Regions from separate parts of the Streptomyces sp. NPDC031379 genome, predicted to be linked through region 1. Evidence: riboswitches for the same ligand, from Rfam matches in the RefSeq annotation. Region 1 holds a riboswitch; each other region holds the start of a gene.
The links. Region 1 has a riboswitch for cobalamin ahead of metE (5-methyltetrahydropteroyltriglutamate--homocysteine S-methyltransferase). Riboswitches for the same ligand answer to the same signal wherever they lie in the genome.
Positions count from the first base shown of each region.

Region 1 (2,828 bases):
CGAACTGCTCGGCCGGCTGCACGCCGACCCGGCGGTGCGCGAGGCCGCGCCGGACCTGGAAGGGCAGGTCCGGGAGGGCCGGTTGACCGCGACGCTGGCCGCGGAGCGCATCCTGGCGGCGTTCGAGGGGCGTACGACTCCCCCGGCCGGCGCCTGAGGGGTCAGTTCGGCCCGCCGTGTTCGCAGATCCGGCGGGCCACCTCCCGGAGTTTGACGTTGTGCTCCTGGGAGTAGCGGCGCAGCACGTCGAAGGCCTGGTCCTCGGTGAGCCGGTGGCTGCCCATGAGGATGCCCATGGCCTCCCCGATCACGTGCCGGGTGGCGACGGCCTCCTCCATCTGGGCGTGCGTGCGGGCGCTGGAGAAGGCGACCGCGGCGTGCGAGGCGAGCAGCCAGCCGGCCGTCTCACTGACCTCGGTGAACGCGCCCGGGCTGCGGGAGTACAGGTTCAGCGCGCCGAGGTCCTCGTCCTCGGTGAAGAGCAGGAAGCCCATCATGCTGCCGAGGCCCAGCTCCCGGGCCCGGGTCACGTAGGCGGGCCAGCGCGGCTGCTCGGTCCGGAAGTCGGCGATCCGGAACACCCGCTCCTCCTGCTGCCGGCGGGCCGCGTCGAAGCAGGGGCCTTCTCGCAGGCGTTCCTGCAGCCGGTCGCTGTCGATCACGAGCTGGTGGGTCGGGGCGAGGGTCCGCGCGCCCTTTCCGTGCAGGATGAGGATGCCGGCCGCGTCACAGCCGGCGACGAGCCGGGTGGCGGAGGCGGTGATCCGCTCCAGGGTGGCGGTCACCGAGTCCTGCGCCAGCAGGTCGCGCGCAAAGGCCGCCAGCTGTTCGGCGAACGTGCGCCAGTCCATCGCGCCTCCTGAGTCCCGGCCGCCGTCCACCACGTCGCCTGCCCACTCCCCACCGTCTCCTGCCCACTCCCTACCATCGCATCCGCCCACCGCGCCGACGACGCGCGGCTCGACCGCCCCGCGGCGCGGCGGAAGGGCGGCGCAACCGCCCGGACGAGGCTGCCGGGCCGCCCGCGCCGGGTCCGGGTTGCGCATACCCGGCCACGACCGGGCATCACCCGCTAGGCTGACCCGTGCAGCTGGTTCGCCCCGTCCGCCAGGCGGGAGCGTCGCAAGAGGGAACCCGGTGGGAATCCGGGACTGCCCCGCAGCGGTGAGCGGGAACGACCGCCGTCATACGCACTGGGCCCGAGAGGGCCTGGGAAGCGACGGCCAGTAGGTGTCCTCCATTCGTGAGGACGTGCCCGCGAGTCCGAAGACCTGCCAACTGCCCGCGTGCGAACACTCGTACGCGGACATCCCGGTGACCTCGAGGGCGGGTCGGCGTACACCACCGCACGGAACGGCCGTGGGCCGCCGCCGTCCGGTACGTCACCCCTTCGCGCTCTCGTCCCGTCCCCGGGATCTCAGGGATTCATCTCGCGAAGGAGATCTCCGTGACCACCACGTCCGCAGCCGCGGCAGCACGGGCCACCGTGTACGGCTACCCCCGACAGGGGCAGGGCCGGGAACTGAAGAAGGCCGTCGAGGGCTACTGGCAGGGCCGTGTCGGCGCCGACGCCCTCCGGCGGACCGCGGCCGAACTGCGCCGCGCCAACTGGCGGCAGCTGGCCGAGGCCGGCCTCGACGAGGTCCCGACCGGCGACTTCTCGTACTACGACCATGTCCTGGACACCACCGTCATGGTCGGCGCGATCCCCGCACGCCACCGGGAGGCCGTCGCCGCCGACCCGCTCGCCGGGTACTTCGCGATGGCCCGCGGCACCCAGGACGCGGCGCCGCTGGAGATGACCAAGTGGTTCGACACCAACTACCACTATCTCGTCCCGGAGCTGGGCCCGGACACCGTCTTCACGGCCGACTCCGCCAAGCAGGTCGCCGAACTGGGGGAAGCCCTCGCCCTGGGGCTCACGCCCCGGCCGGTCCTCGTGGGCCCCGTCACCTACCTCCTGCTGTCCAAGCCCGCCCCCGGCGTGGCCGGCGGCTTCGACCCGCTCACCCTGCTCGACCGGCTGCTGCCCGTCTATGCCGAGGTGCTCGCCGACCTGCGCGCGGCCGGCGCGGAGTGGGTCCAGCTCGACGAGCCCGCGCTGGTCCAGGACCGCACCCCGGCCGAGCTGAACGCCGCGGCCCGCGCCTACCACGGCCTCGGCACCCTCACGGACCGGCCCAAACTGCTGGTCGCCTCCTACTTCGACCGCCTCGGCGAGGCCCTGCCGATGCTCGCCAAGGCGCCGGTCGAAGGGCTCGCCCTGGACTTCACGGAGACGGCCGCCGCCCACCTCGACGCGCTCGCCGCCGTCGGCGGACTGCCCGGCAAGCGGCTGGTCGCCGGCGTGGTCAGCGGCCGCAACGTCTGGGTGAACGACCTGGGGAGGTCCCTCGCCACCCTCGGCACCCTGCTCGGCCTGGCCGACCGGGTCGACGTGTCCGCCTCCTGCTCCCTGCTGCACGTCCCCCTCGACGCGGCGGCTGAGCGGGACATCGAGCCGCAGATCCGGCGCTGGCTCGCCTTCGCCCGGCAGAAGACCGCCGAGATCGTCACGCTCGCCAAGGGCCTGTCCCACGGCACCGCCGCGATCACCGCGGAACTGGCGGCGAACCGGGCCGACCTGGCCTCCCGCGCGACCTCACCCCTCACCCGCGACCCCGCCGTCCGCGCCCGTACCGCAGCCGTCACCGAGGCGGACGCCCGCCGCTCCCAGCCCTACCCCGAGCGGGCCGCCGCCCAGCGGGCCCAGCTGCGCCTGCCGCTGCTGCCCACGACCACCATCGGCTCCTTCCCGCAGACCGGCGAACTGCGCACCGCCCGGGCCG
Region 1 covers NZ_JBVIIT010000030.1:30,508-33,335, reverse strand. The annotation lists gene meaB (methylmalonyl Co-A mutase-associated GTPase MeaB) at 1-157, shown strand, start outside; gene ACZ5CW_RS34565 (GAF and ANTAR domain-containing protein) at 162-851, opposite strand; cobalamin riboswitch at 1,075-1,293, shown strand; gene metE (5-methyltetrahydropteroyltriglutamate--homocysteine S-methyltransferase) at 1,448-2,828, shown strand, end outside.

Region 2 (2,828 bases), on a different contig from region 1:
CGCCGACCCCGCCGCCGCCCGTCTGCTCGCCCGGGCCGGTGTCCACACCGACATGGCGGTTCCCCTCATCGCCCGCGGACAGGTCATCGGGGTCATGGGGCTGGCCAGAGCCCGCAACCCCCTGCCGTTCGACGAGGACGACCTCACCCTCGCCTGCGAGCTGGCCGCGTCCGCCGCGCTGAGCATCGACAACGCCGTCCTGCACCAGCACATCCGCAGCGCCGCCGAAACCCTCCAGCGCAGCCTGCTTCCGCAACTCTCGCCGCGTCACCCCGGTCTCGAGGTCGCCGCCCGCTACCGGCCCGCCCAGGCCTTCAGCGAGGTCGGCGGCGACTGGTACGACGTCATCCCGCTCGACGGTGACCGGACCGCGCTCACCGTGGGCGACGTCATGGGCAGCGGTATCCCGGCCGCCACCGCGATGGGCCGCCTGCGCACCGCCACCTCCACCCTCGCCGACCTCGACCTCGACCCGGCCCGGATCCTCACGCACCTCGACAAGATCACGCGCGGTCTGGACCCCTACATCGCCACCTGCGTCTACGCGGTCTACGACCCGCACCGCTGCCGCCTGCACGTGGCGTCCGCCGGCCATCTGCCCCCGGTGCTGGTCCGGGACGGCCGGCCGGCCGAACTCCTCGACCTGCCCACCGGTATTCCGCTGGGAGTCGGCGGCGTGCCCTTCGAGGCCACCACCCTCGACCTGCGACCCGGCGACCAACTGGTCCTCTACACCGACGGACTGGTCGAGACCCGCCACGACCCCATCGACGAACGCCTGGAAGACCTCCTGCGTTTGCTGTCACCGCCGTACCGCTCGGCAGAGGAGACCTGCGACCGGCTCCTGCAGCGGCTCAGGCACCCCGCCGACCACGACGACGTCGCCCTGCTCATCGCCCGCGCACAGCCGCTGTCGGCCGCCGGCGGGTCCTGACCGGGACGCCGAACCCGGACCTGGCGCCGTTCGCGGGCCGCTGCCCGGCGCGAGAGGAAGATCACGCCGCCCGGCGCGGTCTTGGCGGGGTACCCGCCGCACGGTACGGTCTGTCCGATATCGACGACGGCGAGACGGAAGCCGGTGGGAATCCGGCACGGTCGCGCCACTGTGTGCGAGACGCCTTTGCGGGCGTCTCGTGAGTCAGACCCGTGGCCGTCGTCCACTGCACCACCGACATGGGACGCGAACTCCCGGAGGAGGTTCTGCCATGGCGCAGACCGTCGCCCAGCCGACAGCCACCACTCCCGCCATCCCCGCCAAGCTGCCGCTGAAGGCCATCGCCCCCTGGGCGGTCTTCTTCGGCGTCCTGATGCTGATCCTGCTGTACTTCGTCGGCGCCGAGCAGGGCGCCACCTCCGTGTTCAACGGCACGGACGTCCACGAGTGGGTGCACGACGCCCGTCACCTGCTCGGCTTCCCCTGCCACTGACGCGAGGGACGCCGCACGCCCATGAACTCCGCATCGGTAAGAAACCTCCTCGTGCGGGGCATGCTCGCCGGCCTGGCCGCCGGCGTTCTCGCCCTGATCGTCTCCTACCTCCTCGGTGAGCCGAACGTCGACAAGGCGATCAGCTTCGAGGACGCCCACTCCCATGAGCACGAGATGGAGGTCGTCTCCCGTTCCCTGCAGTCCACCGCCGGTCTCGCCACCGGTGTCCTCGTCTACGGGGTCGCCTTCGGCGGCATCGCGGCGCTGGCCTTCTGCTTCGCGCTGGGCCGCGTGGGCCGCTTCTCCCCGCGAGCGACCGCGCTGCTGCTGTCCGGCTGCGCACTGCTCGCCGTGTACGTGATCCCGTTCCTGAAGTACCCGGCCAACCCGCCGTCGGTCGGCGACCCCGACACCATCGGCGAGCGGACCGCCCTGTACTTCCTGATGATGCTGCTCAGCGTCCTCCTCGCGGTCGCCGCGACCATCCTGGGCAAGCGCCTGGCGCCCCGACTGGGCACCTGGTGGGCGACCGTGGCCGCGGTGGCCGCCTTCGCCGCCGCGATCGGTCTGGCCTACGCGTTCCTGCCGGCCGTCAACGAGGTGCCGGAGCACTTCCCGGCCACCCTGCTGTGGCGGTTCCGCCTGTCCGCACTGGCCATCCAGAGCGTCCTGTGGGGCGGATTCGGGCTGCTCTTCGGTGAGTTGGCCGAGCGGCAGCTGAACCCCAAGCCCGTGACAGCACCGTCCGGGCGGACAGTTCCCGCCCCGAACTGACGGTTTTGGGACACGGAAGGGCCCCTCGGAACCATCGGGGGGCCCTCTCGCGTTCTCGGGGCACCTGCGCGGTCGGATCACGGGCATGGCACGGCACACCATCCGACCGGTCGGGGACCGCCGAGTCCAGGAGCGGAGGAACCGAGTGGCCAGACCTCCCCAGCCGCGCCGTATCACCCTCGGGGGCCGTGAGGCGGTCGCCCTCACGGTCGAGGAGTACGAGCAGCTGATCGCCAGCCGACGGCAGATCGGCGGCCAGAGCGCCCGGGTGCGGGTGCTCGCCCAGCAGGTGAAGCGGACCGAACAGCTCCTGCTGGAGCTGGAAACGCTGGTGAACGACCCGGCGGACGGCCAGGAGCGGGGCGGCGGCGCGGCACGGCCGAAGTGCCCGGCGTCCTGTCCCACGGTCCGGTCGACGCGGTGGGACGAGGGGACCGACTGCCTGCGCTGTGCGATCGCGGCGCTGCTGCGCCGACACCGGGACCGGGCCTGCTGAACCACGGCGCCCGCACGGCCTCAGCGCGCCGCGGTGGTCCCCGTCGCGGCCAGGGGCTGCCCGAGCCGTAGATTCCAGCGTCCGGCCCGTCCACTGACTTCCGTGGCCGTCAACGGCGGTACGTCCAGCCG
Region 2 covers NZ_JBVIIT010000003.1:245,572-248,399, reverse strand. The annotation lists gene ACZ5CW_RS06060 (SpoIIE family protein phosphatase) at 1-934, shown strand, start outside; cobalamin riboswitch at 1,024-1,169, shown strand; gene ACZ5CW_RS06055 (CbtB domain-containing protein) at 1,206-1,427, shown strand; gene ACZ5CW_RS06050 (CbtA family protein) at 1,449-2,201, shown strand; gene ACZ5CW_RS06045 (hypothetical protein) at 2,347-2,697, shown strand; gene ACZ5CW_RS06040 (histidine phosphatase family protein) at 2,718-2,828, opposite strand, start outside.
Region 2: it holds a riboswitch for cobalamin, as region 1 does, so the genes downstream of both, ACZ5CW_RS06055 (CbtB domain-containing protein) here and metE (5-methyltetrahydropteroyltriglutamate--homocysteine S-methyltransferase) in region 1, are expected to answer to the same signal.

Region 3 (2,828 bases), on a different contig from region 1:
AGCCGGCCGGCGTGGTGACCACCGCCATCGCCGCCGTGACCCCGCCCCCGGTGGGCACGGTCACCGAGGGCCTGACGGCCACCATCCCCGCCCCCGTCGCCGAACCGGCCCCCGCCGCCCCGGCGGCCCCGCCGGCCGCCGCGGTCTGACCCCGAGCACTCGTTCACCAAGGAAGCATCATGAAGATCGACTGGGCGGCCCTCGGTTCCGTCTTCGGCGTCAGCCTCGTGTTCACGGTGGGCCTGGTGGCCCTGTTCACCCTCGGCATCAACGGTCTGTCGCGGCGCGAGAAGGCCGCGGCCCAGGGCGGCTCCGCGACCCTCGCCGTCACCGGCGCCTACGTCTGCTTCGCGGCCTGCGCGGCGGCGGTGGCGTACGGCATCTACCTGATCGTCGGCAAGGCCTGACCCGGCGTCCGTCGGCGCAGGCCTGACCGAGCACTCCGAGGCTCCCCTCCAGCTGTTGCGAAGGGGAGCCTCTGGCATGCCCGCCCGCCCCACGGTGTGGGGATCGGCACACTCTCCCCACGCAGGTCAACAGCAAGTTGACGGCCGTTCCGGGCGCGTGGTGGACTGCCCAGGCCATGTACGGCGGCAAGAGAGGAAGCCGGTGCGAATCCGGCGCGGTCCCGCCACTGTGACCGGGGAAGAACCCCCGGGAGCCAGGAACTCTCACCGCCGAATCTCGTCGAACCAGGGCGCGGACACCCTGAGTGAGGACCTAGATCGCCATGCTCGGCTGCCGAAGGACCCGTACCAGGCCCGCTCCTGTACCCACGGCCGGCTGAGCCGATGGGTGCCGATCGCTCCTACGCGTACGGCGCCGCCGCCGGTCTTCTCGGTGACCTGCTCCTCGGCGATCCACGCCGGGGGCACCCGGTCGCCGCGTTCGGCCGGGCGGCCGCGGCCGTGGAACGCGTGTTGTGGCACGACCACCGCGGCTGGGGCGCCCTGCACACCGCCGTGTGCGCCGGTGGCGCCGCCGCGCTCGGCGCGCTGGCGGCACGCGCCGTACGCCCCTCCCCCGCCGCCTCCGCCGCGCTGACCGCCGCCGCCACGTGGGCGGTCGTCGGCGGCACCTCGCTCGCCCGGGAGGCCCGCACCATCGGGCGTGCCCTGGAGGCCGGGGACGTCGAGGCGGCCCGCGCCCGGCTGCCCCATCTGTGCGGCCGCGACCCGCAGGCGCTGGACGCCGACGGGATCGCCCGGGCCGTGGTCGAGTCGGTCGCCGAGAACACCTCCGACGCGGTCGTGGGCGCGCTGGTGTGGGGTGCCGTGGGCGGGGTGCCGGGGCTGCTCGGGTTCCGTGCGGTCAACACCCTCGACGCGATGGTCGGTCACAAGTCCCGCCGGTTCCGGCGCTTCGGCTGGGCCTCCGCCCGCCTCGACGACCTCGCCGGCTGGCCGGGGGCCCGGCTGACCGCCGTCCTCGCCGTGTGCGCCGGCCCCGATCCGCGGGGTGCCGCACGAGCCTGGCGGGCCGACGCGTCCCGGCACCCGAGCCCGAACGCCGGGCCCGTGGAGGCCTCCTTCGCGGGCGCCCTCGGGGTGCGCCTGGGCGGGACGCTCTCCTACGGCGGCCGGGTCGAACACCGCCCCGTGCTGGGCGGGGAAGCCGGGCGGGCCGTCGAGGTGACCGACATCGACCGGGCCGTGCGGCTCTCCCGCCGCGTCGGCCTGCTCGCGCTCGGCGTCACGGTCGCCGCGCGCCGACTCGTGAAGGGACGTGGGAAGTGAACGGGGGGCATGGGAAGTGAACGGGGGTCTCCTCGTCGCCGGCACCACCTCCGACGCCGGCAAGAGCGTCGTGACGGCCGGGATCTGCCGGTGGCTGGTGCGGCAGGGTGTGAAGGTCGCGCCGTTCAAGGCGCAGAACATGTCCCTCAACTCGTTCGTGACGAGGGAGGGCGCGGAGATCGGGCGGGCGCAGGCGATGCAGGCGCAGGCCTGCCGGGTCGAGCCGACCGCGCTGATGAACCCGGTGCTGCTCAAGCCCGGTGGCGAGCAGAGCAGCCAGGTGGTGCTGCTGGGCAAGCCGGTGGGCGAGATGAGCGCGCGCGGGTACCACGGTGGGCGGCAGCAGCGGCTGCTCGGCACCGTGCTGGAGTGCCTGGCCGAGTTGCGGGGCACGTATGACGCGGTGATCTGTGAGGGGGCGGGGAGCCCGGCCGAGATCAACCTGCGACGGACCGACATCGTCAACATGGGCATCGCCCGGGGCGCGGGGCTGCCCGTGCTGGTGGTGGGGGACATCGACCGCGGGGGCGTCTTCGCCTCCTTCTTCGGCACGGTCGCCCTGCTCTCGCCCGAGGACCAGGAACGGGTCGCCGGGTTCCTGGTGAACAAGTTCCGGGGCGATGTCTCCCTGCTGGAACCGGGGCTGGACATGCTCCAGGGCCTCACCGGGCGGCGGACGTACGGCGTGCTGCCGTTCCGGCACGGGCTCGGCATCGACGAGGAGGACGGGCTGCGGGTGTCGCTGCGCGGGACCGTCCGGGAGTCCACCGTCGCTCCCCCGGTCGGCGAGGACGTGCTGCGGGTCGCCGTGTGCGCGATCCCGCTCATGTCCAACTTCACGGACGTGGACGCGCTGGCCGCCGAACCGGGGGTCGTGGTGCGCTTCGTGGACCGTCCGGAGGAGCTGGCGGACGCCGATCTCGTCGTCGTGCCGGGGACCCGGGGCACCGTCCGGGCGCTGGAGTGGCTGCGGGAGCGGGGACTCGCGCGGGCCATCGTCAGGAGGGCGCACGAGGGCAGGCCCGTCCTCGGCATCTGCGGCGGCTTCCAGATCCTCGGCGAGCACATCGAGGACGAGGTCGAGAGCCGTCG
Region 3 covers NZ_JBVIIT010000018.1:65,118-67,945, forward strand. The annotation lists gene ACZ5CW_RS25040 (inorganic phosphate transporter) at 1-149, shown strand, start outside; gene ACZ5CW_RS25045 (hypothetical protein) at 180-407, shown strand; cobalamin riboswitch at 552-693, shown strand; gene ACZ5CW_RS25050 (cobalamin biosynthesis protein) at 792-1,736, shown strand; gene ACZ5CW_RS25055 (cobyric acid synthase) at 1,753-2,828, shown strand, end outside.
Region 3: it holds a riboswitch for cobalamin, as region 1 does, so the genes downstream of both, ACZ5CW_RS25050 (cobalamin biosynthesis protein) here and metE (5-methyltetrahydropteroyltriglutamate--homocysteine S-methyltransferase) in region 1, are expected to answer to the same signal.

Region 4 (2,828 bases), on a different contig from region 1:
CAGGCCGTCGGCGTAGACGTCCTTGGCGATGAGGGCGTCGCCCGGGATGTTCGGGGCGGGCTGCGGGTCGGCGTTCCAGCGGGCGTACCCGATCACCGTTCCCTTGGAGTTGTGGATGGTGATGGTGTACGACCCGTCCGGGTCCATGGCGCTGGCGGTGCCGGCCCCGGTGGTGAGCGCCGCGCCGACGAGCATCGCGCCCATGCCGAGGATCGTGCCGACGCGCTTGTGTATCAGGCCCATGTGGTTCCCCTGTTTCCGTGTACTGCGGATCGCCGAGACGCTGCTTCGTTTCACCGGCAGCGGTGACGATCAGTCATGGTCACTCTATAGAAGGGTGGTTGTGCCCCCAGGGGGGTGGGGCCCGGCTGCCCGCGGTGGCCGGTGGCGTGTCAGTCGCGTGCGGCGCAGTGCTTCAGCAGTTCGGAGATCGATTCGTCGACCAGTCGGTAGCGCACGACGCGGCCGTCCTTGCGGCCCTCGACGACGCCCGCGGCCCGCAGCAGGCGCAGCGCCTGGGAGACGGCGGTGTCCCTCATCCCGGTGGCGACGGCGAGGTCGGAGACGGCGATCGGGCCGGCCTCGTGGAGCGCGAGCAGCAGGGACAGGCGTCCGGGATCGGAGAGCAGCGAGAAGCGGTCGGCCCAGGCGCGTACCCGCTCCGGCTCGCCTACGGCGGCGATGGCGTCGCAGACCCGATGGCCGTCGATGGTGCGCTGCCCGGCACGTTCCACGGGGACGAGATGCATGGCCCCATCATCGCAGCCGGCGGCCCTGGCCTCCATATCTGTTCAGTTGTGCAGCCTTGCAGCCGCTACCCACCGCCGCCTAGTGTGAGCGGGCCGTGGTGTTCGGGAAGACCGGTGACAGCCCTCAGGGGCTCAATCCGGAGCGGCCCTCGCCACTGTGATCGGGAAGTTCCCGCCCCCTACACGCCACTGGCCGCACGGCCGGGAAGGCAGGGGCGGGCGCGTCGACCCGTCAGCCAGGAGACCGGCCACGGCATCACGAAGCTGATCCACGAGGTGCTGGAGCGTGAACGCATGACCGTGTCCGAAGGCGTGCCCGAAACGGCCGCCGCCCCGTCCTTCCGCTGGCGCCGCGAGGACACCGTCCGTACCGCGGGTCTCCTGGCCGTGATCGTCGCCCTGCACGTGGTCGCGTTCGGCATCCTGTTCCTGCTCGTGATCCCCCGTCACTACGAGGTCGGCACCAAGGCGTTCGGTCTCGGCCTCGGCATCACGGCGTACACGCTGGGCATGCGGCACGCCTTCGACGCGGACCACATCGCGGCGATCGACAACACCACCCGCAAGCTGATGGCCGACGGCAAGCGGCCGGTGTCGGTGGGCTTCTGGTTCGCGCTGGGGCACTCCAGCGTGGTGGTCGTCATGGCCGCGCTGGTCGCCGGCGGCGCGAAGCTCGCCGGCACCCTGATGAACGACGGCTCGCGGACCCACCAGGTCCTCGGCACCGTCGGCACCACGGTCTCCGGCAGCTTCCTGTACCTCATCGCCGCCCTCAACCTGGTCGCGCTCTTCGGCATTCTGCGGGTGTTCAAGGCGATGCGCGCCGGGCACTACGACGAGGCGGAGCTTGAGGCCCACCTCGACTCCCGCGGCTTCATGAACCGTGTCCTCGGCCGGCTCACCAAGTCCATCCGCCGCCCCGGCCAGATGTTCCCGCTCGGCTTCCTCTTCGGCATCGGCTTCGACACCACGACGGAGGTCCTGCTCCTCGCCCTGGCCGGCAACGGGGCCGCCGCCGGTCTCCCGTGGTACGCCGTGCTGTGCCTGCCGCTGCTGTTCGCGGCCGGCATGAGCCTGTTCGACACCCTCGACGGCACGTTCATGAACTTCGCCTACCAGTGGGCCTTCTCCAACCCGGTGCGGAAGGTGTTCTACAACCTCACCATCACCGGCCTGTCCATCGCGGTGGCCTTCTTCGTCGGCACGATCGAGCTGGTCGGCGTGCTGCACGACAAGCTCGGTCTGCACGACGGCGTCACGGACTGGATCGCAGCCCTGGACCTGGACAACGTGGGCTACGTCATCGTCGGCCTGTTCGTGGTCGTGTGGGCCGTGGCCATCGGGTACTGGCGCCTCGCCAAGGTCGAGGAGCGCTGGGCCGTCCGCGCCACCGACACGAGCTGAGGGGACCGGCCCGCGAGGCCGCTCCTTCGCCGCGGACAAAACCGGAGCAAAGGTGCCGCAAAGTGAAGTGGCGTCAGATGAACCCGCGGACGTGAGGCAACATCTTGGTGAACGGCGGGCGCCGCGCGGTCGAGGCGCGGCGCCGCCGTCGGCCGGATGGGGTGAGGGACGTGGTGGAGCCGAGGATCGCCGTCGCCGTGGTGACCATGGGCAACCGGCCCGCCGAGGTCGACGCCCTGCTGGAGTCCGTGGCCAAGCAGGACCTCGCTCCGGCCCGCATCGTCATCGTCGGAAACGGCTGCCGGCTGCCCGAGTTCGCCCACCGGCTCTCGCTGCCCGGCGAGGTCACCACCATCGACGTGGAGGAGAACCTCGGCTGCCCGGGCGGCCGGAACGTCGCCCTCGCGCGGCTGCGGAAGTACGGGGACGTCGACGTCGTCGTGGAGCTGGACGACGACGGGCTGCTCGTCGACGCCGACGTGCTGCGGCGCGTACGGGACCTGTACGCCGCCGACCCCCGCCTCGGCATCGTCGGTTTCCGGATCGCCGACGAGCACGGCGAGACCCAGCAGCGGCACGTGCCCCGGGTGGGGAAGTCGGACCCGATGCGCGGGGGGTACGTCACCGGGTTCCTCGGCGGCGGGCACGCCCTGCGCATGGCGATGCTGGCCGAGA
Region 4 covers NZ_JBVIIT010000027.1:93,431-96,258, reverse strand. The annotation lists gene ACZ5CW_RS33280 (hypothetical protein) at 1-243, opposite strand, end outside; gene ACZ5CW_RS33275 (ArsR/SmtB family transcription factor) at 393-749, opposite strand; cobalamin riboswitch at 829-1,016, shown strand; gene nicT (Nickel transporter NicT) at 1,044-2,153, shown strand; gene ACZ5CW_RS33265 (glycosyltransferase family 2 protein) at 2,324-2,828, shown strand, end outside.
Region 4: it holds a riboswitch for cobalamin, as region 1 does, so the genes downstream of both, nicT (Nickel transporter NicT) here and metE (5-methyltetrahydropteroyltriglutamate--homocysteine S-methyltransferase) in region 1, are expected to answer to the same signal.